4 regions of the Photobacterium sagamiensis genome follow, and region 3 is predicted to be linked to each of the others. Evidence: predicted binding sites of a transcription regulator. Region 3 holds the regulator's gene; each other region holds the start of a gene.
The links. The regulator PurR, encoded in region 3, represses purine synthesis genes. The targets are predictions, from matches to a motif close to TNANGNAAACGTTTNCNTNA.

Region 1: L4D76_RS10055 (NCS2 family permease) is a predicted target of PurR. The motif match lies at 5,068-5,087, and genes of this name have one in related genera.
Region 2: L4D76_RS22290 (uracil-xanthine permease family protein) is a predicted target of PurR. The motif match lies at 2,682-2,701, and genes of this name have one in related genera.
Region 4: metK (methionine adenosyltransferase) is a predicted target of PurR. The motif match lies at 4,840-4,859, and genes of this name have one in related genera.

The regions. Positions count from the first base shown of each region.
Region 1 is NZ_JAKJSP010000021.1:303-7,876, reverse strand. Features, by position in the region: gene proB (glutamate 5-kinase) at 1-837, opposite strand, end outside; gene crl (sigma factor-binding protein Crl) at 981-1,385, opposite strand; gene frsA (esterase FrsA) at 1,620-2,879, opposite strand; gene gpt (xanthine phosphoribosyltransferase) at 3,214-3,672, opposite strand; gene L4D76_RS10055 (NCS2 family permease) at 3,727-5,016, opposite strand; gene L4D76_RS10050 (aminoacyl-histidine dipeptidase) at 6,292-7,574, shown strand, end outside.
Region 2 is NZ_JAKJSP010000053.1:28,185-35,758, forward strand. Features, by position in the region: gene bepA (beta-barrel assembly-enhancing protease) at 1-98, shown strand, start outside; gene arsC (arsenate reductase (glutaredoxin)) at 172-522, shown strand; partial or broken gene L4D76_RS22275 (transcriptional regulator) at 522-629, shown strand; gene L4D76_RS22280 (DUF2069 domain-containing protein) at 676-1,113, shown strand; gene L4D76_RS22285 (DUF2066 domain-containing protein) at 1,222-2,454, opposite strand; gene L4D76_RS22290 (uracil-xanthine permease family protein) at 2,748-4,001, shown strand; gene upp (uracil phosphoribosyltransferase) at 4,160-4,786, opposite strand; gene purM (phosphoribosylformylglycinamidine cyclo-ligase) at 4,983-6,023, shown strand; gene purN (phosphoribosylglycinamide formyltransferase) at 6,028-6,672, shown strand; gene L4D76_RS22310 (class II glutamine amidotransferase) at 6,771-7,550, opposite strand.
Region 3 is NZ_JAKJSP010000047.1:2,961-10,534, reverse strand. Features, by position in the region: gene L4D76_RS20770 (hypothetical protein) at 1-148, opposite strand, end outside; gene L4D76_RS20765 (TfoX/Sxy family DNA transformation protein) at 376-966, opposite strand; cyclic di-GMP riboswitch class I at 1,090-1,194, opposite strand; gene purR (HTH-type transcriptional repressor PurR) at 1,393-2,397, opposite strand; gene L4D76_RS20755 (hypothetical protein) at 2,950-3,345, shown strand; gene L4D76_RS20750 (hypothetical protein) at 3,426-3,623, shown strand; gene L4D76_RS20745 (hypothetical protein) at 3,680-4,246, opposite strand; gene torD (molecular chaperone TorD) at 4,468-5,118, opposite strand; gene torA (trimethylamine-N-oxide reductase TorA) at 5,298-7,574, opposite strand, start outside.
Region 4 is NZ_JAKJSP010000044.1:31,333-38,906, forward strand. Features, by position in the region: gene L4D76_RS20065 (phosphoglycerate kinase) at 1-1,060, opposite strand, end outside; gene epd (erythrose-4-phosphate dehydrogenase) at 1,151-2,221, opposite strand; gene tkt (transketolase) at 2,720-4,732, opposite strand; gene metK (methionine adenosyltransferase) at 5,128-6,282, shown strand; gene L4D76_RS20085 (SprT family zinc-dependent metalloprotease) at 6,430-6,912, shown strand; gene endA (deoxyribonuclease I) at 7,046-7,574, shown strand, end outside.

The DNA.
Region 1 (7,574 bases), on a different contig from region 3:
GCCATTAGCGATATCTGAAATAACATCGGGACGACTGCCAGCGGCGATAATCACTTCAATACCGGCACGACGTGCCACATCAGCAGCCTGCAGTTTCGTTGCCATACCGCCAGTACCTAAACCACCAACACTACCACCGGCTAATTTACGTAACGTTTCGTCAATCGTATGTACTTCACGAATTAATTCTGCCTCTGGATTATGCCGGGGATCCGCGGTAAACAAACCAGGTTGATCGGTCAACAACAGCAATTTATCTGCGCCGCCCAAAATACCGACCAAGGCCGATAAATTATCGTTATCACCGACTTTAATTTCGGTTGTGGCAACCGCATCATTTTCATTGACGACCGGGATGATCCCGTTGTCTAACAGGGCATTGATCATATCGCGGGCGTTAAGGTAACGCTCACGATCATCTAAATCTGCACGGGTTAGCAGCATTTGGCCAACATGCAGGTTATAGATACCAAACAAGCTCTCCCATTCCTGGATTAAGCGGCTCTGACCAACCGCAGCAAGCAACTGCTTACTGGCCATCGTTTTGGGCAATTCGGGGTAAGCCAAATGTTCTCGGCCTGCAGCAATCGCACCAGAGGTCACAATAATGATTTTATGCCCCTGACGGCGCAAATAGGCACATTGACGAACTAACTCAACCATGTGGGCGCGATCAAGTTTCAGCGTCCCGCCCGTTAGCACACTGGTGCCGAGTTTAACGACAATCGTCTGCTTTACTGCATGGCTTTGCTTTACGGATTGGGCCTGTTTCTCAACTTGAGAGTGTTCGCCCGCGAGGTTCTGCTCTGTAGCATTCAAGTGATTAGTATCTACCATTGGAATTAAACAAATAGAGTGGATAAATTTTTGTCTAATTGTTGTATCAATCCCATAGGCAGATCACAAGAAAAATGCTGCATTAGAAGGAAGAATTCATAAAAATAGGCCTGGCAGAGAAAAGACAGACCCCAATCTTGCAATTATGCCATTGAACCTAACGTAGCTTCTTTCAGATCCACCGCTGCGGTGACTTCCAGACCACACTCTTCCTGTAAAAAATTTGTCAGCTTAGTGTAGAAATCATCAATAGTCTTGGCGACCGCTTCGGCATGTTTGGCTGGCACCTTATCCTGATTCCAGTTACCTTCACTGTCATAGCGACCAAAGTAATAGCGATATTCAAATCCGGAGTCGGTCGTCGTCAGCACCAGCCACCACCCCCAGAATTCACGCTCTTCCGGTGATTTTTTCGCGCTGATACAACTGGCCAGACAATCGAAGAAAAACTCTCCTTCTTTTGAATGCTGTTGGCGTAGATAAGGCCCCAAGGCGGTTAATTTAGTCATTAAACGGCCATGAGGCGGAAAAACAGTGTTAGTAGTCATAGCGTATCCCCATCCATAGTTATACCGAACAACAGTCATTAGAGAAAAAACAGCCATCAGGCAAAAAAGCTGTTATCACACATATAACTGCTCAGTCGCAGACTAAAAGGCATATTCACAACTCGGCAATAATACTATTTAAGCCACAAAGCCCTTTGTATAGCAACATTTTATTTACATCATCAGACCACACAAGTATACCCAAGCTACCTCAAGATGCAGAGTTCGCCCACCTCAAGCGAGCTTCTCCTTCAGCCAGTCAACAACCGTTGTCATAGCGCGGTGATAACCATCGTGTAACGGTGTGTCCGGTAAGATTATCGCTTTTCCGCCCCGGCTCGACATCGCAATCAGTTGATTATCCATTTCAGCGCAAACCGGATCGTTATTGAGGCTGATCCCCAGCATCGGAATATCCACTTTTCGCCGACCAAGCAACCCTTGTTGTTTCAGTGACCAGGCTGGTAAGTGTGAGGTCAGGCTAGCTTTTGACACACCGTTTTTCCCCATTCTCGATGCAATCACATCCAAGGTCATCCGTGGCATCGCATCCAGCATTTTCGGCTGTGATAAGATCCCATGAATCGCTCCGCCTAAACTGATACAGGTTTTCAGCCTTTTAGGCTCCATAAAGCCCAGACGAATTGCGGCATTGCCACCAAAACGTAAGCCCAGCATTGCCACTTTATGGTGATCAACCCAAGGCACATCGCGGATCTGCTGAAGTAAAGCCTGATGCAACCGACTGGTATCTTCGGTTAATGCCCAATGGGAACTGTGACCGACCGAGGGCATATCCAGGGTGACCATAGCAAAACCAGCCGGACCTAAATAATCCCGGTATAATCGCCACAGATCCGATTGCAAAGAATCTAAACCACCACTGACAATCACGGTTGGCAACAACTTGTCGGTGCGAGGCAAGTGAATATACGCCTGGAATATTTTACCTTCATATTTAACATCAATGGTTTTCATTTGATGTGGCATTAATGCCATCGCTTCCCGGTAAGTTTGACTGGCCTGCACTTCCGCCTGTGCTGCCAACCCATCCCCTTTTAGGTGCGGATAAGCGGCAATACTGTAGTACATGCTGGCACTCAATAAAGTATGGGCCGCTTGATCTGTTTTACCGGCATTGGCTAATGCGCGCGCTTCTTTGAGGTAACTCGCTCCCGATTGCGCCCACTCATAAATCCAGTTACCCGGTTTATAACCAATCACGGTATCAAGTAACTCATCATTGGTTCTGGCAGCATCAGAGTTGGCCATTCTGGCAAAAATAGCTTCCATCTCAATGGGATCGATACCTTGCCATGCCCACTGAGGACGACGCAAAACTCGGTACCAGCCATTTTCACTATCGCCATCAATATCGTTATGAACAGCAGCAGAACTAATATGGGCTAACTTTACCAGGCTCGACGTTTCTTTTGAGGTTTGGCGAGGAGCAAAAAGCTTTTCAGATAAATTCGTTTTTGAAGGGTCAGACACAGTTGGCTCCAGTGATCAAAATCTTATTTCCTGCACGATTAACCGAACCAATGGGTGATTAATACCAATCGGGGCAATGATCCCGATTGGTATAAGGCCAATGATAATCAGATCGGCAATAACTGGCTCTATACAAAACAGATCGACAAAACATTGGTCTAGAAAAGCCAAGCCACTGCCTAAGAAGAATACTGGCGGCTAACGTCAGGAATACCATACTGCCTATAGTATACCCAAGGTATTAACTAATCAGTGCTTTCTTTATACAAAAAAAAGAGGCGTCATCTCAGACGCCTCTTTTTAAAATAACTTATCGACAAGGTCGAACGTGATATTACTGCTTTGAAACTGGATCGACGTAAGTCACGGCCATGTCCCATGGCTGCTCAATCCAAGTATCCTGGGCAATATCCACAACGTAATCATCAACCAGATGTTTACCTTCCGGTTTCGCACAGACCGTGACAAATTTCGCTTTAGGGTACATAGCACGGATCATTTCAGCTGTACCGCCAGTATCGACAAGATCGTCAACCACTAAGAAACCTTCACCATCTCCCTCGGCTTTCTTCACCACTTTCATTTCACGTTGGTGATCGTGGTCATAGCTTGAAATACACACTGTATCAACGTGACGAATGTTAAGCTCACGGGCAAGGATCGCTGAAGGAACCAAACCACCACGGCTAACTGCAATAATACCTTTCCACTGATCAGCCGGTAGCAATTTTTCTGCTAACTGACGCGTGTACATTTGCATGTTATCCCATGTGATAACGAACTTATTACTCATATCCGATGAACCTCTGTATTAGCGAAATCGATCGCCGATAGTATTTATAAACTGTTATAAGAAAATAATTTTAGCAAGAAACAGGGCTGAAATAACCCATACGCTGATATTAACATCTCTTCCCTTGCCACTCATTACCTTAACGGCAGCATAAGTGATAAAGCCAAGGCCGATACCCTCAGCAATAGAGTATGTTAATGGCATTAGCAGACAAACAACAACAACTGGAGCAGCTTCCGTTAAATCACGCCAATCTATGCTCACCAGACCTGACATCATCAGAATGGCAACGTAGAACAATGCACCGGCTGTGGCATAGGCTGGAACCATACCTGCCAGCGGAGCAAAGAACAATGCCAAAAAGAACAGTACGCCTACAGTGACAGCCGTCAAGCCAGTACGACCACCGACGGCAACACCGGCTACACTTTCAACAAATGATGTCGTGTTTGAGGTACCTAGTATCGCACCCACTGACGTCGCCGTACTATCTGCAAGCAGCGCACGGTTCAAGCGCGGTAGCTTACCATCTTTATCCATCAGATCTGCTTTTGTTGCAACACCCACCAGTGTCCCGGCGGTATCAAACAGGTCAACAAATAAGAAAGCAAACACCACTGAAATCAGGCCAACTTCAAGTGCACCGCTGAAATCCATCTGCATAAATGTTGGTGCCAGGCTTGGTGGCATCGACATAACACCACCGTAAGTGATATCCCCAAACAGGATACCAAGTACCGTCACTGCAAGTATCGCAATCAGTACCGCTGCTTTATAGCCGCGATGAACTAATCCAATCGTCAGGAAAAAGCCCAATGCAGCCATCATAGCAGGGAAGCTTGTCAGATCTCCAACATGTACCAGAGTTGCAGGGTGACCAACGACAATGCCTGAGCTTTGCAGCGCAATGAAAGCTAAGAACAAACCAATACCTGCCGAGATACCCGTACGTAAGGCCATTGGAATCGCATTGATGATCCACTCCCGTACTTTCAGAACGCTTAAAAGAATGAAACAAAGACCAGATAAGAACACCGCGGCCAAAGCAACTTGCCATGTATGCCCCATCCCGAACACTACACCATAAGTAAAGAACGCATTCAGCCCCATACCCGGAGCTTGGGCGACTGGGTAATTTGCGACAAAGCCCATAATGAAACAGCCGACCATCGCAGCCAGACAGGTTGCAACAAACACAGCCCCCTGATCCATACCCGTGCTTGCCAGCATTGTCGGGTTAACAAAAATGATATAAGCCATCGTCAGGAAAGTCGTCGTACCGGCTAATATTTCAGTACGAACATCCGTTTCGTGCTCTTTCAGTTTGAATAGTTTCTCAAGCATTGCTCTCAATTCCTTGGAGATAATACGCGCAGTTCAAAAATAAGGATTTAAAATAGAAAACGTTTGCGTCGCTCTATTTTTGGGGTGGGATTATATGCTGCTCAGCAAGCAATTTCCAGCAAATAACTCAATCATCAATAAAACAACGGGCCAAACGAACAAAAACCCAACCACAAACTTACACCCTATAAATATACTCATTTTAAATCAGATGTTTACCAGATATTTATTGTGTGTGTTTTTTCATCATTAAGAAATTTTCCCCTTGCCGCAAACGTTAATATGAGTGACATAATTGTTAAATTTAGTCATCACAGGCATATGTAATCGAATACATAGCAAATCGAATATACTTCTCTAAATGTGCTTGAAAGGGATCGTCATTCCTACACACATTTCGTTCGAATTGAATCCCTGAGGAAGTTCTGAATCTTGCATCTTGAGGTGGTTTGGGTATACGAAGTACAGATAAAAAAAACGCCACCTCAAGTAGAGGTGGCGGCAGAATGTGGCAAATAACCAGATCCGGTTATTTAAATATTCTTAAATATGGGGGTGAACAATACTGTTCGGCAAAGCAGTGTCAGCAAGCACTACTTCACAAAAATTAATAGCCGAAATAGCTCGGGTAAGTGAAGTTACCAGTGTAAACAGAGCTGTTATTCCAATAGCATGCAATAGAATCAAATACTTTCATTTTTATCACCTTAATCATAAGTCATTATTAAGACCATCTTTGGTCTCACTTAATCTCGGTTCCGTGGAGGCGATATATCGGGCTCATCCTGAGCAGTTCAGTGTGTTTTCTCTTCCTCACCTGAGGAGTGAGTAAACTATACCCAACACGTAATTAAATTACAATCTTTTTTTTAACTACGTCACACTTTTAAAGTAAAGGTGATGGTGGTCACTCTTTTAGTGTAATTTAATTACATAAATCGCAGTGAATTCTTGTTTGTCACGACTAAAATTTAACGTCCCGCCCCTTATTTATTTACACCTCACAAACATAACCTGACTCAACTGACGGCACTTAGCACTCTCATATGTGTACAACAAAGCTAAGCACGTTAAAGCTGCCTGTAAGTTATTGTTTGAGAGTGGTCACAGCCTTAATACTCATATTTCACATTTTAAGATTTAACTGTCGCCACCCTTTTCACAATGATATGCTGAGCCAATTCCGATAGATAATTATGCTATCATTTTGGCAAATCAGGCATTGATAATCCTGATTAATAGCCCTAGCCCAAGATTGTATAAAGGGAGACTGCTGTGTCTGAAATCAGTCAACTGTCACCACAACCCGTGTGGCAATTCTTCGATCAAATCTGTTCCATTCCTCACCCGTCAAAGCATGAAGAACAACTTGCTCAGCACATCATCAAATTTGCTGAAAGTGAAGGTTTAGCTTTGCGACGCGATGATGTTGGCAACGTATTTATTAAAAAGCCAGCAACACCGGGGATGGAAGACCGCAAAGGCGTTGTTCTGCAAGCACATATCGATATGGTGCCACAGAAAAACGAAGATACCGCCCACGACTTCGAAATTGATCCAATTCAACCGTTCATCGACGGCGAATGGGTAACCGCCAAAGGCACCACTCTTGGTGCCGACAACGGTATGGGCATGGCAGCTTGTCTTGCAGTACTGGCGGCAAAAGACATTGAACACGGCCCGCTGGAAGTCTTGCTAACGATTGATGAAGAAGCTGGCATGACGGGCGCATTCGGCCTGAAAGAAGGCTGGTTAGACGGCGACATCCTATTAAACACTGATTCTGAGCAAGAAGGTGAAGTGTATATGGGCTGTGCCGGCGGTGTTGATGGCGCTATCACGCTTGATACCCGACGTGAAGCGATCCCTGCGGGCTACCAAGCGGTGAAGCTGGTTGTTAAAGGCCTTAAAGGTGGTCACTCTGGTTGTGACATCCACACTGGTCGTGCTAACGCTAACAAACTGCTTGGCCGTTTCCTTTTCTCACACGCTGAAGAATTAGGTCTGCGTATTGCAGCACTAAGCGGTGGTAGCCTACGTAACGCGATTCCTCGTGAAGCAAATACTATCGTTGCCCTGCCCGCTGAAAATGTTGATAAGCTGAACGCACTGTTTGCTCACTACCAGGAGATCCTTGTTGCTGAGCTGAGCCGTATCGAAACAGACATTACTCTGTTTACAGAAACAGCTGAACAACCTGAAAACATTATCACGACGGCCGATCAGAAACGCCTGCTTGCTGTTCTGAATGCTTGCCCTAACGGTGTTATCCGTATGAGTGATGATATTGAAGGCGTCGTTGAAACATCTCTGAACGTGGGTGTGATCACCACCGAAGCTGATAAGATCACGATTCTGTGTCTGATCCGCTCACTAATGGACTCAGGTCGCAGTAATGTTGAAGGTATGCTAAAAGCTGTCACTGAACTTGCCGGTGCACAGTGTGAGTTCTCTGGTACATATCCAGGCTGGAAACCCGACGCTGACTCAGAAGTGATGCAGCTGTTCCGCGAAACCTATAATGATATTTACGGTAGAACACCGAGTATCATGGTTAT
Region 2 (7,574 bases), on a different contig from region 3:
CAAGCCAGATTGTTGATGTTGATTCACTGGATCAAGCACGTTACGACGCCCGGATCGACCAGCTTCGTCTTTCCCGCGAGCGCTTCGCAAATCTTTAAATCCTTCATTTTTTATATATTGCAGTTCCACTACAATGGGACTGCAACATATTATTATAAAAGGAAGAAAAATATGTCAGTCACTATCTACCACAACCCGCGCTGCTCAAAAAGTCGCCAGACTCTTGCTCTGATTGAAGAGCAAGGCGTTGCACCAGAAATTGTGAAATACCTTGATGACACACCCTCTGCTGATGAACTGAAAGGCTTATTCGCCAAGCTGGGTTATCACTCGGTTCGTGACATGATGCGTACCAAAGAAGATATCTATAAAGAGCTATCTCTGGGCGAAGAGGGCGTAACAGAAGAACAACTGTTTGACGCAATGGCAGCGAACCCAATACTTATCGAGCGCCCGATTGTTGTTAATGGTGACAGAGCCGCAATGGGACGCCCTCCGGAGCAAGTGCTGGACATTCTGTAATGCTAAAAATCCTAGTGCTCTACTACAGCCGCCACGGCAATACCCGTCAGTTAGCACGCCATATCGCGCGTGGTATTGAACAGGTTGATGGTTGTGAGGCAGCATTAGCGCAAGCCATCGGAAAAAGACTGGCATGGACAGCACATAAGCTAAATGGATGACGACATGACTAAAATGAGCTCAAAAACACAAAGCCTGCGGTATATCACTTTAATCGCTAACCTATCTCTCATTCTATGGGTGGGATTATGGCAAAGTATGATTTCGCCTCATCCGCACCTGAACAGCTATGTGATTGCGATTATGTGGGTGTTACCGCTGTTATTACCTCTAAAAGGCATCCTTGAAGGAAAACCCTATACCCATGCCTGGGCTAACTTCATTCTGATGTTCTATTTCCTTCATGCTTTGACCATTTTATGGATTGATGGTGGGGAGCGCTGGTTAGCCTGGATTGAATTAGGCTTGGTATCCTGGGCTTTTGTCGCCAATATCCTGTTTGCCCGTATTCGCGGCAAAGAATTAGGGACGGGATTAAAACGTCTCTCTCAGGTCGAAAAAGAAGAAAAAGAAGCTCACGGACAAAAGTAATCGTTATTCCAACCAGTCTCTCTTACAAAAAAAGGCGCCTGACGGCGCCTTTTTAGATCGAAGCATAAAACCCTAACGACACCATCGAGGTGATCGCAACCGGAATAATTACGGTTGCCAATAATAGGTCTCAATTTGAGCGGAAACTGGCTCCATCGTCGCACTCACGTCAACCAGGCTCGGATCGACGGATGCCTCTTGTTCATTTTCACCCGCCTGAGGATCTACTGGCTTGATCAGTAATTCAGTGTCTGCAGTGGTATCTTTCGCAATCGCCACAGTGCCATCACCGAAATCAACCGCACTCTGCCCATCAACAGGTTGCTGGCTGATACGATCATCCAGACCCAATTCACGGCGAAAAGCATCTTCAGTACTGAGTAAATTAACGTCAAAGACGACTTTATCCCCCTGCAGACGGTTAGCATTCACCGAAGCCACGGACGTTAGATTTGTCAGCATTCTTTCCAGGGCAAAAAAATCTTCTGTCGTCTGCACATTGGCAAGCTGAATGGCGAATTTACCCTCACTGATACCATTTAATGGAACGGCATATTTAGCTGCCAGCCTATCTGCAACCTCATTAATCATCTCAGTGGTCGCGGTAGCAACCGACCCTCCGGCTTGACCTTCCGAGGGTACCTGTTGAGAGTTAACCAGTTGTTCTGGTTTTTGAGTGAATAGTTGCCATGCCAGATCAACATTATCATCAGAGCCCTTCTGACGGGCACGTACCACCAGCACCGCATCCGGATGGTAACGTATACTCGCATCAGCAATCGGCCGAACAAATCCCCCCCACAAATCAGGGATATTGATCGCTGTCACATCATCAAAATCACCAATTGGCATCATCACGGGTAAGCCTCGCCTGTCGGCGGCCCGTTTCATCTGTAATTCCAGAGAATTACCTGACTGATCCCATTGGATTTCACGCTCGCGATTAGCATCTTCCACCATCCAGACCAGAATGGTTGGGCGCTGCTCACTCCATAGTGTGGAATGGGCCTGAGTTAACAGATTACGGATCTGGCCGCTATTAAACGTCAGCTCTAAGGTTCGCTCACCGTTTAAGTTACCGTAACCAAACTGACTGATATAAGGGCTACTGTTCGCCATCGCTTTACGAATAACGTCATTTTGGCCAACCGAACTCTGTCCTGACACTTTAATCAAAACCTGCTCAAGCCCCTTTTTACGAGCATGTTGCTCTGATTGCTTATCCGTATCAGGCAAGACAACCTGCGCCTGATATAAATTAGTGACCGTTGCGGCTTTAAGCGGCAAGGCTAATAAAGCCAAAAATAAAAAAGCACAACGCAACATAGTAAACTCTTTCATAACTTAGTTAGTCTCTGATCATAATGGGATCAGGTAATGTTCAGCAAGTGTAACTGTTTCTTATTGCCATATGAACTAGAGGCTGTTTATCTTTCAACATTATTGCTGCAATGATGAAAGATAAACCGTCCCTAATGATAAACATGGATGAATTTTCATGAAAAGATGAGGTATCAAGCAATTTCAGACAAACCCGAGAAAAAGTGAGATTTAACTCACAAACTCCGCTAGGTAATCGTTTGCTTCCATGCTAGGATTGCGCGATTTTTTTTTCAGACAGGATGGAATATACAATGATGCAGGTACTGCAAGGTGCACAAATGCTATTCGTCGCATTTGGTGCGTTGGTTCTGGTTCCGTTACTTACCGGGCTGGATCCTAGTGTCGCCCTCTTTGGTGCGGGTATTGGTACTCTTCTTTTTCAAGTCATCACTAAACGTTCCGTTCCTATCTTCCTCGCTTCCTCCTTTGCATTCATTGCTCCAATTATTTACGGCGTCCAAACTTGGGGGATAGCTGGCACTATGGGCGGCCTGATGATGGCTGGCGTCGTGTATGTGCTGATGGGAGCCATCATCAAAGTACGTGGCGTTGCGATTATCCATAAAGTCCTGCCACCCGTTGTCGTTGGCCCGGTGATCATGGTCATTGGCTTAGGTTTAGCACCAGTAGCCGTAAACATGGCATTAGGAAAAACCGGCGATGGTGCGGTGCAGTTAGTAAATGACGATGCCGCCCTATGGATTTCAGCAGTATCACTACTGACAACCATTGCCTTTAGTGTCTTTGCGAAAGGTTTCCTAAAGCTAATGCCAATTATGGCCGGCGTTGTTGCAGGTTACTGCGTAGGCCTTGGTTTTGGTGTTGTGGACTTTACGCCTGTTGCGCAGGCAAGCTGGCTGGCTTTACCTAATTTCACATTCCCAGAGTTTAATATCAACGCCATCTTGTTCATGATCCCTGTCGCTATTGCCCCTGCGGTAGAGCACGTGGGCGACATACTGGCAATATCTAACGTAACGGGTAAAGACTACCTGAAGAAACCGGGTTTGCACCGCACAATGGCGGGCGATGGGATAGCAACGATTGCCGCATCAATGTTTGGTGCACCGCCTAACACCACTTATTCAGAAGTGACTGGCGCAGTTATGCTAACCAAAGCATTCAATCCAATCATCATGACATGGGCTGCAGTAGCCGCACTGGTACTGGCCTTTGTCGGCAAACTAGGGGCAATACTGCAAACTATTCCGGTCCCGGTTATGGGCGGCATCATGATCCTGCTATTTGGTTCAATTGCAACCGTTGGTCTCAATACGCTAATCAAGAATCAGGTTGATCTGCACAAAGCACGTAACCTGGTTATCGTGGCGGTAACACTGGTATTTGGTATTGGCGGGATGGCTTTCGGTATCGGCGAATTCAGCCTGCAGGGTGTGAGCCTGTGCGGTATTGTTGCCATCTTGCTGAACCTGATCCTGCCTGACGATCTGGGTGAGAATCACGTTGTTGATAATGCTCAGATGGAAAACACCACAGAGAGTTAAGACGTTGTAATTATAACAAAAAAGGCCGCAATCTTAATTGCAGCCTTTCTACCAATTCCATTAATTTTCTGACTACTCTGATAATTAATAGATTTGGGTTTACACCGAGAATAAAAAAGCCGAACTACGTTCGGCTTTTTTCTATCAAGACTTCGGTCTTACTTAGTACCGAAGATTTTGTCACCCGCATCGCCCAGACCAGGAACGATGTAGCCTTTGTCATTTAGCTTCTCATCGATAGCAGCTGTGTACAACTCAACATCTGGATGCGCTTTTTCCAGTGCTTCAATCCCTTCAGGCGCAGCAACAAGTACTAAGACTTTAAATTGCTTACAGCCTTTCTCTTTTAGCAGGTCCAGTGTTGCTATCATTGAACCGCCAGTCGCTAGCATTGGGTCAACAACCAAAGCAATACGCTCATCAATGTTTGATGCAAGCTTGTTGAAGTAAGGAACAGGCTCTAATGTTTCTTCGTCACGGTAGATACCGACCACGCTGATACGTGCACTTGGTACGTGCTCAAGCACGCCGTCCATCATACCAAGACCGGCACGAAGAATAGGTACAACCGTTACCTTTTTACCTTTGAGCTGGTCAATTTCAACTGGACCATTCCAACCTTCAATGGTAACTTTTTCTGTTTCGAAGTCTGAAGTCGCTTCATACGTCAGTAGGCTGCCTACTTCCGTTGCTAACTCACGAAAACGCTTAGTGCTGATGTCGCCTTCGCGCATAAGACCAATCTTATGTTTAACCAGTGGGTGTTTAACCTCAACGACTTTCATTTCTGACTCCTAAGCAAACAAAATTTAAAAAAATCGAACCATTATACACTAGACCATTAACCTTCTGATAGGGGAATAGGTATCGTTTGCTCAGGAAATAGCCAGCAAGATTTATTGACGCAAACGTTTCCCTTTCCGCCCTGACTGCTGTTATCATACCCTCGCTTTTTTACTTTAATACGTTGAGGGACCTCCTGTGAGCGGCAATAACTCTTCTCTTAGTTACAAAGATGCTGGTGTAGATATCGATGCAGGTAATGCATTAGTAGATCGTATTAAAGGGGTGGTAAAACGCACCCACCGTCCTGAGGTAATGGGCGGCATTGGTGGTTTCGGGGCGCTATGCTCGCTACCAACCAAATATAAAGAGCCTGTATTGGTATCAGGCACCGACGGCGTGGGCACTAAACTTCGTTTAGCGATGGATCTGAACAAGCATGACACGATCGGTATTGATCTCGTTGCAATGTGTGTCAATGACCTGATTGTTCAAGGTGGCGAACCTCTGTTCTTCCTTGACTACTACGCAACAGGCAAGCTGGAAGTTGATACGGCAGCCGCTGTTGTTGCGGGTATCGGTGAAGGTTGTATCCTGGCGGGTTGCGCGTTAATCGGCGGTGAAACAGCTGAAATGCCGGGCATGTACCATGGCGAAGATTACGACGTTGCTGGTTTCTGTGTTGGGGTTGTTGAGAAAGCTGACATCATCGACGGCTCTAAAGTGAAAGCTGGCGATGCACTCATCGCTGTTGGCTCAAGTGGCCCGCACTCAAACGGTTATTCACTCGTCCGTAAAATCATCGAAGTGTCACAAGCTGATCTTACCCAGGAGCTGGAAGGTAAATCACTCGCGGATCACCTGCTAACCCCAACTAAGATTTATGTGAAATCAACCCTGAAAATGATGGAGTCCTGTGACGTTCACGCGATTTCTCATATCACTGGCGGTGGTTTCTGGGAGAACATTCCACGTGTACTTCCAAAAGGAACTAAAGCGGTTGTTGATGGTAACAGCTGGCAGTGGCCTGCAATCTTCAACTGGCTGCAAACAGCCGGCAATGTTGAAACCTACGAAATGTACCGTACTTTCAACTGTGGTGTAGGCCTGGTGATTGCCCTACCACAAGCCCAAGCAGAACAAGCAATTGAAATTCTGAAGGCGGAAGGCGAAAACGCCTGGCTACTCGGTGAAATTGCTAACGCTGACGCCAACGAAGAGCAGGTGGAGATCAAGTAAGTCGATGAAAAACATCGTTGTCCTAATTTCTGGTAATGGTTCAAATCTTCAAGCCATCATTGATGCTTGTCAGAATGGGACCATTGAAGACGCAAAAGTCGCGGCCGTGCTATCAAACAAAGCTGATGCTTATGGTCTTGAGCGCGCTCGCCAGGCCGGAATTGAAGCGGTGCCTCTTGCCGCGAGTGACTACGCTGATCGCGAAGCTTACGATAAGGCAATGGCAGAGCAAATCGATAGCTTCGAGCCAGAACTTGTCATATTGGCCGGGTTCATGCGTATCCTCAGTGATGAGTTTGTTCGTCACTATCAGGGCAAAATGCTTAACATCCATCCTTCTTTGTTGCCGAAATACACCGGTCTTCATACCCACCAGCGCGCTTTAGATGCTGGTGATAAAGAACATGGTACCAGTGTCCACTTTGTCACCGAAGAGTTAGATGGTGGCCCGGTGATCCTGCAAGCAAAAGTGCCTATTTTTGCTGAGGATACGGTTGAAGAAGTAACAGCCAGAGTACAGCAGCAAGAGCATCGCATTTATCCTTTAGTTGCGAACTGGTTCTTGCAAGATCGTTTAGTGATGGAGAATGAAGCCGCGGTATTAGACCGTGAACCACTGCCTCCCCAAGGCTACGCAGCCGACGAATAAAAAAACGCGGCCAGCTGGCCGCGTTTTTATTTATTCGCCAAATTGTTCAGACCCGACATTAGCTATTACATCACAACGCCTTGAGCGGCAACTGTCGTCTACAGGGTCCGGTTATGCACGAGTTCACCAAAGTGGAACACGCTAAACTCCCCTTGCTGCATTTTATGCCAACGCTCATCATTGGTAAGAGGCTGAGTCGCAATCACGGTGACCACATCATTGGGTGTTGTTTCCTTATGGAAATCAATCGTGACATCTTCATCGATCAACGATGCCTGCCCAAATGGGGCGCGGCGGGTGATCCAATGCAAGTTGTTGGTACAGTAAGTCACAACACAGCTACCGTTGCTTAGCAGCATGTTATACACACCAAGCTGGCGCAAGCGATCGCAACACTGTGCGATATAGTCATACACCGGCGCTAAGTCATCGGGCAGATCTGGAAATTTTGCTTCTAACTGGTTTAGCAACCAACAAAAAGCAATTTCACTATCGGTATCCCCAACGGGTTTAAAGCGTCCGGTATCAAGCGCGTCATAGCCTGTCAGCTGACCATTATGGGCAAAAGTCCAGTAATGCCCCCATAGCTCCCGGGTAAAAGGATGGGTATTTTCTAAACTGACCCCTCCCCGATTAGCCTGCCGGATATGGCTGACCACTGCGCAGCTTTTGATCGGGTATTCCTGTACTAACTCGGCAATACGAGACTTATAGCTCGGATTAGGGTCTTTAAATGTTCTGAACCCTTTACCTTCATAGAAGACGATCCCCCAACCATCACGATGAGGGCCCGTTTTTCCGCCTCGCTGCATCAGGCCAGTAAAACTAAAACAGATATCTGTTGGCACATTTGCGCTCATGCCAAGCAATTCACACATATTCCTTATGCCCTATATATTTAA
Region 3 (7,574 bases):
GTGCAAACTGGTTGTAAACAAAAAACATCGCCATTAACGGTGGTAGCAAACTGATAAAGATCAAACTGCGAAGTAGCTTTGGCCACTTATAAAATTTGTCTCTAAATATGTGATCTGTTTGACCCGGGAAAGGCTTGGAGCAGAACATAGCAACCTCTCAGTAAATAATGCTCGCATGATTTTACAAACCTTCATATTAATTGAAAGCTTATTGATGCATTTATGAGCAGCTTTGTGAGAGGGTTCAATATTTGACATAGCCTGACATAAGGTAATACGAGCTTTTATGCATAGTCTGCTGGAGAAGCAGAGACAGAGAGATCTGTGAGGTAAAAAAAGAGGCGTGATGCGCCTCTTTCATGGTTGATCAATTGATTATGGTAACGCAGACAACAACTCGGTACGTCGCTGTTCAGTGATAACAGACCAATGTTTACCACTGATCGCACCTTCCAATGCCCATAACAACTCGACATTTAATGATTCTTGATGCGTTTGCTGTAAAGCTTTGTAGGCATCAAGTGCGCCAAGATCAAAAAGTTGTTCTATGGTATCAATGCCTGCTTTCTTTAACATTCGTTCATTGGCTAAACGTAAGTTCGGAAGGTCTTTGATACGATTAGGACCGGTGTTGCTTTTGGTCTTTTTATCTTGTTGGGCTGCCGCTAGAGAGCGTTTTGCCTGGCAGAGAATTTTACTTGGGTCATTCCACCATTGGTCAGGAATAGCATAATGCTTGGTGACAACCGGAAATCCGCGCTTCTTGTACACGTATGGTTCAAGGCCGGCTTGCTTAAATTCTTGTTCATTATCGGCATTTGCACGCAAGTGTAGTTTATCGTTCACTACGAGAGCGAACATAGTTTCACCGGCGAAAATACCAAAACCGCCAAACATCGAGCGTGACTTAATGCACTCTAAACAGTCAAATAATTTTAATGTGTCTTTTAGTACTGGTTTATCCATGCTTCTTCTCGGTGAAAAATACTTTGAGTCACCTAACATCGGAGCGAGGAAATCAGATTAGCAAGTTGCCGAATAGTTTTGTCAAATGTGTGTAAAAATTTGACCGTATCCGAGCAAAAATCCATCGGTAACCCCGCTACCATAAGTTAAGTTAGTTATAAAAAACCACTTTCTTTTAGGCCGGAAGCTTTGCGTCCCACTCTTTCGGGTGGTTTGCCTTGTTCGTGACTTAATAAAGTTTATCGTAGATAAGGTATTTGTTCTTACTCTAAGCTATTGGAAATGTGATACTGCTTCCAGTTATTTGCTTTTTTATATGTTTTACGCCGCTGTTAAATTGAATTGAGCATTTTTTCTGATGATATATTCGTGTCTAAAAAAGCCGACAAGTGATGACTTGTCGGCTTCTTGTTGTACGCAGTGGGATCAGTTTAAGTCTTTGACAGATTTCCGAATCACTAATTCAGGTGCCATTTCAAACACACGTCGGGCATGATCCTTATCTTTCACGCGTTCCATCAGAATTTCGACTGCCGTCTTACCTAAACGACGTTTAGGCTGGTGGATAGTGGTCAACGGTGGTGAGAAGTATGGTGCTAGCTCAATGTTGTCGTAACCGATGATAGAAATATCGCCAGGTACGCGGATACCTGCCTGCTCAAAAGTACTGATCAATGCCATTGCCATAATGTCGTTGAAACAAAAGATGGCAGTAGGGCGCTCGTCCATTGCAATGTACTGGTTAGCAGCTGCAACAGCAGACTCACATTCAAAATCCCCTTCAAGAATCCAATCATCATTCACGACCAGATTGGCTTCTGCCATTGCTTTTTTGAAACCTTTTAAACGCTCACGGCAGGTGACTTTCTCAACATGACCTGACAGACAGCCAATTTTAGCATGGCCGTGTTCAATAAAATGCTTGGTAGCAATGTAACCACCAAATTCAGCGTTATCCTGGATCTTATCTGTATGCGGGCTTTCCGGGCCCCAGTCCATGATCACCATTGGCAGATCACTTTTACGTTCAAGTAGGTCAAGTAGCTCTTGGTCGATATCCGAGCACATCACAAGCAATCCATCAACACGCTTTTCAGCTAGCATGCGCAGGTAATCACGTTGCTTAGATAAGTTACCTTCGGTGTTACAAAGGATCAGGGTGTAGCCATCCTTGTAACAATACTCTTCAACACCGTGAATGACTTCGGCAAAAAACGGGTTGGTTGATTTGGTTACCAACATACCAATGGTGCGAGTCGTATTACATTTGAGGCTTCGTGCTACCGCACTGGGTGCGTAGTTGAGTTCATCAACGGCGGCCAGTACTTTTTTCTGTGTTGCTTCTGCCACGAAGCGGGTTTTGTTGATCACGTGAGAAACTGTTGTGGTCGACACACCAGCCATACGTGCAACATCTTTAATCGTTGCCATATTTATTCTTCTAATAATTGTAGGTCAGAGGTCTGATCCGACCAATTCTTAACTGATACCAAATTGAGTAACTACGCAACCGTTAATTACCTATTTATTCAATTTGGTACGATTGATATTTCACAAAGTATAAAACGTCAAAAAGCCGCTTCTCTAACGAGCGGCTTGGTATTAATGCTAGCCCCAAAAGGCGTTTCACTGTGTAATCGCTTGCGTTCACATTTTACTGAGTGTAGCGCACAGTGCAACGTTTCTGTATACCAAGAGGAAATTACTTGATAGACATCAACAATCTTTATGCAACTTCAGTAAACTAGGTTCATAATAATGCATGGATAAATGCTTTTTAAAGTCTTTAATGAGAGATTTTGGCTAGGCTTTTCAGGTCAGTAACGACGACATAGTTGGTTGGTCCCTTGTTTGTTTAGGTCGTTATTGCGGACTCTGGCGGAAACGCTTGATCAGGATCATCGTAACACTTGGGCTCGCTTGATGTGTCGGAAATTCGTGTGATAATTGTCATATTAACGACGATGATATTGGGTCAAATTTATGTCCGGTGATAATAAAAGTGGTGTTCGCTTTGCTTACATTGCGAGCTTTCTTACGCCTTTAACTTTAATGATTTCAGGCATTGTTGCGGTTATATATTCCGCTTACCAGTTGAATAAAGGCACTGATGAACTGACTTACAGTCATTACTACACCATTATTCGCACCTTCTTCTTGTTCTTTACTTTCTTTGTGGTGCTGGGTGTAACTGCAGCGACTACTACAGGAATGGTTGCTGGCGCTGAGTATTGGGTACACAGCGATTTTCTGGATAAGGCTCTTCACGTCATTCCGGTTGTTGGCCTTATCATTGCTGCTCTGGCAATTGTGAAATGGTTTGTAAAACATATCCAAGGGATGAAGTTACTTAGCCAGAATAAAGCTATTGAGCTTTAATTACCAATGAGCAGCTCGAAGTCCATGTCAGCAAATTTAGATTAAAATTAATATTGAGCAGGCTGCTTGGAGTAATAGCGATGGTAACAGCGCTAACTGGCCCCACCAAAGAGCAGGGGCATCAGATTTCCCGAACTGCGAGACGAAACAAACGGTTAAGTATGCATGAAGGGATTGCCCCCTGGTGTGATTGTTGTGTTTGCGAAGCCGAGCCCTACTGGGCCGATGTGGCCAAGGAGATGGGAATTAATCTGAGCGATTATGAAGATGATTGCTAATCCAACTTCACCGCGGCACACTTGCCGCGGTGAGTCACTTTAACCAATCTTTGCTATTACTGAATAGTCTCGATTAAATTATTTAGTTCATCAACCAATTGCTCTGTTTTGGGATCCTGGGCTTTCATTGCCGCGAAGGTATCTTGCTGGAGCTTTTCCTGCATACCCATTAGGTCTTTGTCGGCCATGATAGCCTGGCGTTGTTCCGCCATTGTTTGTTTGGCCGCTGTAAACTCTTTAATTAGCTCACTGCGCTTTTCTTCGCTAAGGGAAGTATCCTGAACTTGCTCTTGGATCTCTTGTGCTTTAGCTATGAACTCTTCAGGCGCATAGCCGATTTCATCTGCTTTTTGCTGAAACTTGCTCTCTAACTGCTTAGATTGTTCTGCCAAGTCTGGGTTAGCTTGCAGGGTTTGCTGCCTGATGCTGGTGAGATCCCGCTGGATTGAATTAATGCGGTTTACTGTATCTCGTTGTGCAACTATTGAATCAGCGGCTATGCCACTGGCATTAACTTGAGGAGCCAGCAATATCATAGATAAAAATACCAGAGGCAAAGACATTTTAACAAACCAGCTCTTCATCGATGGAGAGGGCTTTACTAGCGTATTGAGTTTATGCATCGCAGATATCTCTTTGTTATCAGTGTTGTTTAAATCTATAAAAGTCACGAGCAGGTAATGTCAGGGTATTGTCATGAAAGCTGTTCGTTTGCTGAACCGATATAACAAGCAGGGAGTGGGGATAGATAATTAATGGAATTGGTATGAAGAAAAAAAGCCGGCATTTAATGCCGGCAACTAGAGATAGTGTGGTTCAGTATTTATGATGACCGATTAGATTATTATTCTTCTCCGGCAAGGAATGCCGAGTCTAATTTACAAAATGCAACAAGCAGATCAACAGCTGCGGTATAGAAGCCAAAGTTATCGCGTGATTTACATGCTTGGGCAAAGATTGGCAGCCAGTTCAATAGCATGTTGTTCACGAATGACAACTGCGCCTGCATCACTTCTTCTCGCTTTTCTTCGTCTTTTTGATGGTTAGCCAGGATAATCAGGTTGCCCATGAAATCCAGCTCAACAGCAATGTGGTCAGCGGGTTCATTGAATTCTTTATGTTGAGCAATGTTGTACTGCTCCATTAGCTTGTTCATGTCTTGTGCCGGCTTGTCATTCAGCAGGCCGCTTTCACCGACATACATAGAGGCATATGGCAGGGCACCAGACTTTGGTGTACTCAGGAATAAGCCACAAAAATCTGCTGCCAGCTCAAGCTGTGCATCTTCACGCACCTTTAAGCGATTAATTGCCTCGCGGAATGACTCGACAGGCTGTTTAAGCTCTGGTGTCATACCAAGACCAGACAAGAAGGTGAACATCTCGTCACCGTGATATTCCACTAAATCTTCCGTCGTCAACTCACGAGCTAATAGTGAAGACATCCACCAGTAAATTTCAGCACGTTGTTCGTTGAAAGCAATAAATTCTTGCATGATCACTGTCACTCCAGACACTTAAAAACATATTCACATAAAACATAATGTTGCTAATGATTATATGTGAATAGGTTCTATTTTTGGGGAAAGAAAGGCAATGTTGTTACTCACATCGCCTATAAATTTATCAATAGCCTGCAACTGCAGGCTATTGATGTCTTTTCGAATAAAGCGAATTACGCTAAATCCATCGCCGGGAAGAGCGGGTTGATATCAGTAACTTCTTCCGGGCCATTGAAACCCGTTACTGCAGGTACTTTACCCGTATATTTCTCGATCTCTACCTGGGCAGAAGCAGCAGATGTTGCCTGAGCCAGTTTTGATGAGCCGACATCTTGTGTCAGTACGTTTGGATCACCGTAAGTACAAAGTGTACCTGGCTTGCCACCTTCTAGCGGGCTATACCATGCACCTTCGTGGATACGACAAACACCTGATTTGTAGTCGTCAGTAACAACGGCACCAGCAAGAACTTCACCACGGTCGTTGAATACGCGAACGATGTCACCAGATTTAATACCGCGTGTTTTCGCGTCTGCAGTGCTGATGTATACAGGTTCGCGATCCGCAACAGCGTAAGTAGCACGGTGATCAGTTGACGAACAAAGCTGCGAGTGCAGACGGTGGTTCGGGTGCGTGCTCTGCAGGTTCAGCGGGAACTTGTTAGAACGAGGACCGCCGTGGCTACGTTCATTCTTCTCGAACCACATTGGGTGACCCTGACAGTCATCGTAACCCATATCTGCGATTGTCTTACAGTAAATCTCGATTAGGCCAGAAGCAGTACCTAGTGGCTCCAGATCGGGTTCTTTACGGAATGATTCGTGACGAACCCACTCTTTACCTTCAGGGAATTCAATGAAGCCTTCGCCTTCCCAGAACTTCTTGAAGTTAGGCATACGAACGCCAAGACCACGGCCCTGCAAACGTGCACCGTTATAGATCTGTTCGATCCATTCCATCTGTGATTTACCACCGGTGAACGCTTCTTCACGGTCAAAGCGGCGACATAGTTCGCGGAAGATATCGAAATCGTCTTTCGCTTCAAACATAGGTTCAACGACTTTTGGTAGTGCAATAATACCGGCGTTTGAGTGGTTACCGTATTGTTCGATATCGTTACGTTCATGCGTGGTTGTTGCAGGAAGAACGATATCGGCAAAACGACAAGTCGCTGTCCACTGGTGCTCGACAGAAACAACGGTTTCCAGCTTACGCCACGCTTTGATCATCTTGTTACGATCCTGGTGGTGGTGGAATGGGTTGTTACCGCAGAAAACAGCCATCTTCATTTCAGGGTACTTCACATCGTGACCGTTCCACTGGATGGTTTTGCCCGGGTTCTCGATACAGTCAACGAAACGTGCAACCGGAATGTACGTTGAGTAGCCGTTGAATGAACCGTTATGAATTGGGTCAACACCCGTTACACCGCTAAAGCCGGACATTAGCGGACCGTTAGAGGTCGTAGATCCTGCATCATTGTAGTGCCAGCCGAAACCGAAGCCACCACCAGGCAGACCGATCTGGCCTAGCATTGCTGCAATAACAACAAGCATCCATGCGTACTGCTCACCATGCTGCATGCGCTGCAGACACCAGCCACCGATGATCTGAGTACGGCCAGAGGCCATTTGGCGAGCTAGGGCGCGAATGTCATCTGCTTTGATGCCACAGATTTTTTCTGCCCACTCAGGTGTCTTCGCAACGCCGTCTTTCTCACCGGTTAGGTAAGGAACAAACTTGTTGAAGCCTGTGGTGTAGTCAGCAATGAAATCTTTGTTGTACAGGTTCTCGGTATACAGAGTATGTGCGATAGCCAGCATCAAGGGTACATCGGTCTGCGGGTTAACAGAAATCTGCTCACCGCCTATCGCTTTTTGAGTTTCAGAACGAACTGGATCAACGTAGATAACTTTGATCTCGTTGTTCTTCACTTTCTCAGCTAGCTGCTGAAAATAAGCGTACGGGCTGTGATCCGGAACTAGCCAGCCAACCTGTAGGTTTTTAATTGGGTCAGAACCCCAGATAACAATGGTGTTAGAATGCTCAAGAACCAGCGGCCAAGATGTCTGCTGCTCGTATACTTCCATTGCACCAGCAACGTAAGGTAGAACAACCTGCGCAGCACCTGTAGAGTAGTCACCCATTTTGCCTAGGTAAGTACCGTGTAGGCCAAGAGCACGGCTCATCATGGTACCCGCAGAGTGAAGTTTACCTACTGACTGCCAGCCTGTGTGGCCGCCGTATAGCGCACTTGGGCCGTAGCTGTTCTGTACACGTTCCATTTCGTGGTAGAAGAAATCCAGCGCCTGGGACCATGGCACACGAACGAAACGGTTGTCACCACGTTGTGTTGTATCAGACTTGAAGCCGTGTTTTAGCCAGTCGATACGGACCATTGGGTATTTAACACGTGCCGGGTTGTAAACCACTTCACGTACACCGTTGAT
Region 4 (7,574 bases), on a different contig from region 3:
CCTTGATACCGAACTTGTCGATAGCCGCTAATGTGTCACCGCCGCCTGCAACAGAGAAACCTTCAGAATCTGCAATTGCTTTAGAAATACCAGCAGTACCTGCTTCAAAGTTTTTGAATTCAAATACGCCAACTGGGCCATTCCAAAGAATTGTCTTTGCATTGCTGATGATTTCAGCAAGAACTGCAGTTGATTCTGGACCTAGATCGAAGATCATGTCGTCGTCTTGAACTTCAGAAACATGCTTGATTTCAGCTTCTGCGTTCTCATCAAATGCTTTTGCACATGCAACGTCAGTCGCAACAGGGATTGCACAGTCTTTCATTAGTTTCTTAGCTGTTTCAACTAAATCTGCTTCGTACAGTGATTTACCAACATTGTGGCCTTCAGCTGCGATGAACGTGTTCGCGATACCGCCACCAACAACAAGTTGGTCAGCGATTGTAGATAGCGACTCTAGAACAGTTAGCTTAGTTGATACTTTAGAACCACCAACGATTGCAACAAGTGGACGAGCAGGATTGTCCATTGCTTTGCCCAGTGCTTCAAGTTCAGCAGCTAGTAGAGGACCTGCACATGCGATAGGTGCGTTCATGCCAACACCGTGAGTAGATGCTTGTGCACGGTGAGCCGTACCGAATGCATCCATTACGAAGATGTCACATAATGCTGCGTACTTCTTAGAAAGTGCTTCTTCGTTCTTCTTTTCGCCTTTGTTAAAACGAACGTTTTCAAGAACAACTAGCTCACCAGCGTTTAGTTCAAGACCATCTAGGTAATCTTTCGCTAGTTTAACGTCACAATCTAGTGCGTCATTTAAGTAGTTAACTACTGGAGCTAGAGAGAACTCTTCGTTGTACTCACCTTCAGTTGGACGACCAAGGTGTGAAGTAACCATTACTTTAGCGCCAGCTTCTAGGCAGCGCTTGATAGTTGGAAGAGACGCTAGAATACGAGCGTCAGATGTTACTTTACCGTCTTTAACTGGTACGTTTAGATCGGCACGAATAAATACGCGCTTACCAGCAAGTTCCAGATCAGTCATCTTGATTACAGACATGGTTTGTCCTCTCAACAGTGTTAAAAATAAAATTTAAAGTTCTTTACCAGCCCGGCGTCACTGCCAGACCCAAATAATTCTTTACTGCTGTTATGCTTCGCTATACTGCATCGTGGCATCACTATGTTGCACGATGTCACAAGCCTGCATGGCCAACGCGGTATCTAACATACGGTTGGCAAATCCCCATTCGTTATCACACCACACCAGCAACTTTATTAAGTGCTTATTACTAACTCGCGTTTGGGTGCCGTCGACTATCGCGCTATGGGGATCGTGATTAAAGTCGATGGAAACCAGCGGTGCTTCGGTGTAATCCATAATACCATCTAATGTACAACGAGACGCCTCAGACAGTGATTGATTTACGTCATTAACTTTCACATTTGTTTTAACTGTGACACTTAAATCCATTGCTGTGACGTTAATTGTAGGTACGCGCACAGAAATCGCTTCAAATTTGTCAGAAAGTTTCGGGAATACACGGCCAATTCCAAGATGCAGTTTAGTATCAACAGGAATGATTGACTGGCTGGCTGCCCGGGTACGACGTAAATCAGAATGGTAAGCGTCGATAACCTGTTGGTCATTCATCGCTGAGTGGATGGTGGTGATTGTGCCTGATTCGATACCGAAGGTTTCATCAAGCACTTTAATTACCGGGACAATACAGTTGGTGGTACAGGAACCATTAGAAACAATGCGGTGCTCAGGCTTGAGCGTCTCATGGTTCACACCATAGATAATCGTATTGTCGATATCAGTGGCAGCAGGATGAGAAAATAATACTTTCTTCGCCCCCGCCTTAATATGGGCAAGGCCATCGTCACGAGAGCCATACACACCGGTACAGTCGAGAACGATATCGACATCTAAATCATGCCAGGGCAAAAGGGTTATATCACTTTGATGCAAGATGCGAATGCGGTCTTGCTCGCCATTATCATGAGCAATAAAGAGATGCTCCTGATCGTGGGAAACAGGCTTAAAGAATCGGCCATGGCTGGTGTCATACTGCAACAAGTGAGCCATAGCTTCAGGCTCAGCCAGTTCATTGACTGCCACGACTTTAATTTTTTGATATTTGTCGCTCTCGTACAGCGCGCGAAGCACACTGCGACCAATGCGACCGAATCCATTAATTGCGACTTTCAGTGTCATATCCATGCTACCAAAATACTAAGCGGCGATAGTGTATACCAAGCTCAGCCCAGAATCACCCTAATTGTGACAGCTATCACGACTCGACATTTAAAACCAATAAACCCAAGTAATTAAAGATAAATATACCCAAACCACCTCAAGATGCGAGATTCAGAGCTTCCTCTGGGAACTCAATTCGAACGAAATATGTGTAGGAATGGCGATCCCTTTCAAACACATTTTGTGAAGAAGTGATTTTCCAGAGGAGCTCCCAAAGGGCGAGTTTCATCGACATTTATTCTGTGTTAGCCATTTTCTAAATAAAATCACTATTCAATCAAATGGCTGCCTTGACTAAAAGCCAATGAATTCTCGCTGAACTCTGCATCTTGAGGTGGTTTGGGTATACACCATAAAAAAACGATAAAAACAGACGGAACAATTATTTTCATCCGACTGAAAGTAACAAAAAAGGCTTCCAGAGGAAGCCTTTTTTCAATCATCGAAATAAATTGCTTACGCGAGCAACTCTTTCGCTATGTCGACGACGTTTTCAACCGTGAAGCCAAACATCTTAAACAGCTCGCCAGCAGGCGCTGACTCACCAAATGTTGTCATACCGATGATACGGCCATCGAAACCAACGTACTTGTACCAGAAGTCGGCAATACCGGCTTCAACAGCAATACGTGCAGTCACATCAGAAGGCAGTACCGATTCACGGTAAGCTGCATCTTGCTTGTCGAATGCGTCTGTTGCCGGCATAGAAACAACGCGAACCTTTCGGCCTTCAGCTGTTAGCTGTGCGTATGCCTCTGTTACAAGCTCAACCTCAGAACCGGTCGCAATCAGAATAAGCTCTGGCTTGCCTTCGCAATCTTTCAGGATGTAACCACCCTTCGCGATGTCAGCAACCTGTGCTTCAGTTCGCTCTTGCTGTGCCAGGTTCTGGCGCGAGAAGATCAGCGCTGTCGGGCCATCTTTACGCTCGATTGCCAGTTTCCAAGCAACGGCAGATTCAACCTGATCACATGGACGCCATGTGCTCATGTTTGGTGTCAGGCGCAGTGAAGCAATTTGCTCTACCGGCTGGTGGGTAGGACCATCTTCACCCAGACCGATTGAGTCGTGAGTATAAACCTGGATGTTCTGCACTTTCATCAGAGCAGCCATGCGCATTGCGTTACGTGCGTATTCCATGAACATCAGGAATGTCGCGCCGTAAGGAACGAAACCGCCGTGAAGGGCAAGACCGTTCATGATTGCCGTCATACCGAATTCACGAACACCGTAGTGGATATAGTTACCCGAGAAGTCTTCAGCCGTTAGCGACTTAGAGCCAGACCACATGGTCAGGTTAGACGGAGCAAGGTCAGCAGAGCCGCCCATGAACTCAGGTAGCATTGCGCCAAACGCTTCTAGCGCATTTTGAGACGCTTTACGTGATGCGATGTTCGCCGGGTTAGCTTGAAGATCAGCAATGATTGCATTGGCTTTTTCTTCCCACTGTGCAGGCAGATCACCGTTTACGCGGCGCTTGTATTCAGCAGCAAGCTCAGGGTAAGCAGCGGCGTATGCGGCAAACTTCTCGTCCCATGCTGATTCCTTCGCGGCACCCGCCTCTTTCGCATCCCACTGGGCTGCGATATCTGCAGGGATTTCGAAAGGACCGTGGTTCCAGCCCAGGAATTCACGTGCTGCTGCAATTTCTTCAGCACCTAGTGGTGCACCGTGGCAGTCGTGAGAACCCGCTTTGTTAGGCGAACCAAAACCGATGATGGTCTTAGTACAAATCAGCGTTGGTTTGCCTGTTTCTGCCTTCGCTGCTTCAATTGCAGCATTGATTGCGTCAGCATCGTGGCCATCAACAGCAGGAATAACATGCCAGCCATAAGCTTCGAAACGCTTCGGCGTATCGTCAGAGAACCAGCCTTCGACTTCACCGTCGATAGAAATACCGTTGTCATCCCAGAAAGCAACTAGCTTGCCCAGACCTAAAGTACCAGCCAGTGAACAGGCTTCGTGAGAGATACCTTCCATCAGACAGCCATCGCCCATGAACACGTAAGTGTTGTGGTCAACGATGTCATGGCCGTCACGGTTGAACTGTGCAGCAAGGGCTTTTTCCGCCATCGCCATACCTACACCGTTGGTAATACCCTGTCCGAGTGGACCTGTTGTCGTTTCGATACCTGGCGCGTAACCGTATTCAGGGTGACCCGGTGTTTTAGAGTGCAGCTGACGGAAGTTCTTCAGATCATCGATAGACAGGTCATAACCTGTAAGGTGAAGCAGAGAATAAATAAGCATTGAACCGTGACCGTTTGACAAAATAAAACGGTCGCGATCAGCCCACTGCGTGTTTTGTGGGTTGTGGTTCATGTGGCTGCGCCACAGTACTTCAGCGATATCTGCCATACCCATAGGTGCACCAGGGTGGCCAGAGTTAGCTTTTTGAACACCGTCCATGCTCAGGGCACGGATTGCATTTGCCAGCTCTTTACGAGAATTAGCGTTACGTGAAGACATGTCTGCTCCAGAAATTTGTAGACTGTATATGGTGGCTATCTGCTCGCATCGGCGTAACAAATTAACCATGATTCGGCGGGCGGGTATTGTCGCAAAGTCTACCCCCCGACTGCAAACGATTTCCTGAAGAAAATAAGACCAATTTCAATAAGCTGGCAGAACGGCAGGCTTAACTAACTGTAATCAAAGCAACCACAAGTAAACGATTGCTTTATGATTCGGTCATTTCCCTACAATTCACAATGTTGATTTTATTCCCGTTGTGGGTATTATAGACGTCTAGACGGAGGTAGCTCTATACATTCAAACGTATATCCGTATGCATCAAGGTTATGTATTCCCTTGATTCAGGGCTCCCCATTATCAACCCATAATCATATAAAGCGAGAGTACGCATGTCGAAGCACCTGTTTACTTCTGAGTCTGTATCAGAAGGCCATCCAGATAAAATTGCCGATCAAATTTCTGATGCAGTCCTGGATGCGATCCTGGAACAAGACCCAAAAGCACGTGTTGCGTGTGAAACTTACGTAAAGACCGGCATGGTTATGGTAGGTGGTGAAATCACTACCTCTGCTTGGGTTGATATTGAAGAAATTACCCGTGAGACTGTACGTGAAATCGGTTATGTTCATTCCGATATGGGCTTTGATGCCAACTCTTGTGCGGTACTAAGCGCAATTGGTAAGCAGTCTCCAGACATCAACCAAGGTGTTGACCGTGAAGACCCGCGCGAACTAGGCGCCGGTGATCAGGGCATCATGTTCGGTTATGCAACCAATGAAACCGAAATCCTAATGCCGGCACCGATCACTTATGCTCACCGTCTGGTTGAACGTCAGGCAAAAATTCGTAAAAACGGCACCCTGCCTTGGCTGCGCCCTGATGCAAAAAGCCAGGTAACGTTCGCTTACGATCAAGGCAAAATCGTCGGTATTGATGCCGTCGTTCTTTCAACTCAGCACTGTGACAGCATCGAGCTACCAGTACTGCAGGAAGCGGTGATGGAAGAAATCATCAAGCCGGTACTTCCTGCTGAGTGGCTGAACAAAGACACCAAATACTTCATCAACCCAACCGGCCGTTTCGTAATCGGTGGCCCAATGGGTGACTGTGGCCTGACTGGCCGTAAGATCATCGTTGATACCTACGGCGGTGCAGCTCGTCACGGTGGCGGTGCATTCTCAGGTAAAGATCCATCAAAAGTTGACCGCTCTGCTGCTTACGCTGCACGTTATGTTGCGAAAAACATCGTAGCCGCGGGTCTGGCTGGCCGTTGTGAAATCCAGCTTTCATACGCTATCGGCGTCGCGGATCCAACGTCTATCATGGTAGAAACGTTCGGTACCGAGAATGTACCTCATGACGTTATCGTTGAAGCAATTCGTCAAAATTTCGACCTGCGCCCATACGGCCTGATCGAAATGCTTGATCTGCTTCAGCCTATCTACCAGAAGACTGCTGCTTACGGCCACTTCGGTCGRGAAGAATTCCCTTGGGAAGCAACTGACAAAGCAGAAATGCTACGCGACTTCGCTAACATCAAGTAAGCGACAACGCACTGATTATAAAAAAGGAAGCTTCGGCTTCCTTTTTTGTTTTCTAAGAAACTAGAAACTAGAAACTAGAAACTAGAAACTAGAAACTAGAAACTAGAGTATGATGTCAGACTTCGTTACAGCATCAAGCATATTCCGATGGATCCACTTCACACCCAAGTCATTGAAAAAACCCAAAACTGCATCGCACTAGCCGAAGTAAAACTGGGAAAGAGCTTCCCGTTACCCACAATCAAGTTCAACCAACGTGGTAAAATTGCCGGCAGTGCACGATTACAAGGGTGGGAAGTACGCTTCAATCCGGTACTGCTCGCAGAAAATACAGAGGCCTTTCTCACCGAAGTGGTCCCCCATGAAGTCGCACATCTGCTGGCTTTCAAGTTATTTGGCCGGGTCCGCCCTCATGGCGCTGAATGGCAGACCATGATGACGCAAGTTTTTGGCATTCCAGCCCGCACAACACATAGTTTCGATATTCAATCTGTCCGGGGGCAGACTTTCCCTTACTCCTGTGCCTGTTGTGAGCATCAGCTTACCGTCCGTCGCCATAATAAAGTGCTTCGCCAGCAAGCCGTCTATCACTGCACACAATGCCGCCAGCCACTCACGCCACAACAATAAAGACTGAACCTTTATTGAATACCTCTCTCTGCTGCGCACGAAATGTAATTGATAACAATATAAGTGTGAAGTGCTTCTAAATTAGAGAAATATTGATAAGCTTGCCAAACTGATCTTCAGCGCAGGATAATCAATGAAAACCTCGTTTAAAAAGTGGCTGGCACTAATATTAGTGCTTGCCGCTACTGCTATATCCACAAGTTCGATAGCAGCACCGCCAACTTCATTCTCTAAAGCAAAAAAAATCGCAGTGAAGATCTATCAGGATCACCCCACCAGCTTTTACTGTGGTTGCGATATAAAATGGCAGGGGAAAAAAGGCGTGCCAGATTTGGCCAGCTGTGGTTACCAAGTACGTAAACAGAAAAAACGTGCCAGCCGTATCGAGTGGGAGCATGTTGTCCCGGCCTGGCAATTTGGCCACCAGCTCCAGTGCTGGCAAGACGGAGGCCGTAAGAATTGTAAAAAAAATAAGCAGTTCAAACGTATGGAAGCAGATCTTCATAACCTGAGACCTGCGATTGGAGAGGTCAACGGCGATCGCTCTAATTATAAGTTTCTGCCGTGGAATGGTAATAGCGGCGCTTTCTACGGCCAGTGCGAGATGAAAATCGACTTCAAAAATCGTCGTGCAGATCCACCGGCCAAAGCACGTGGCGCGA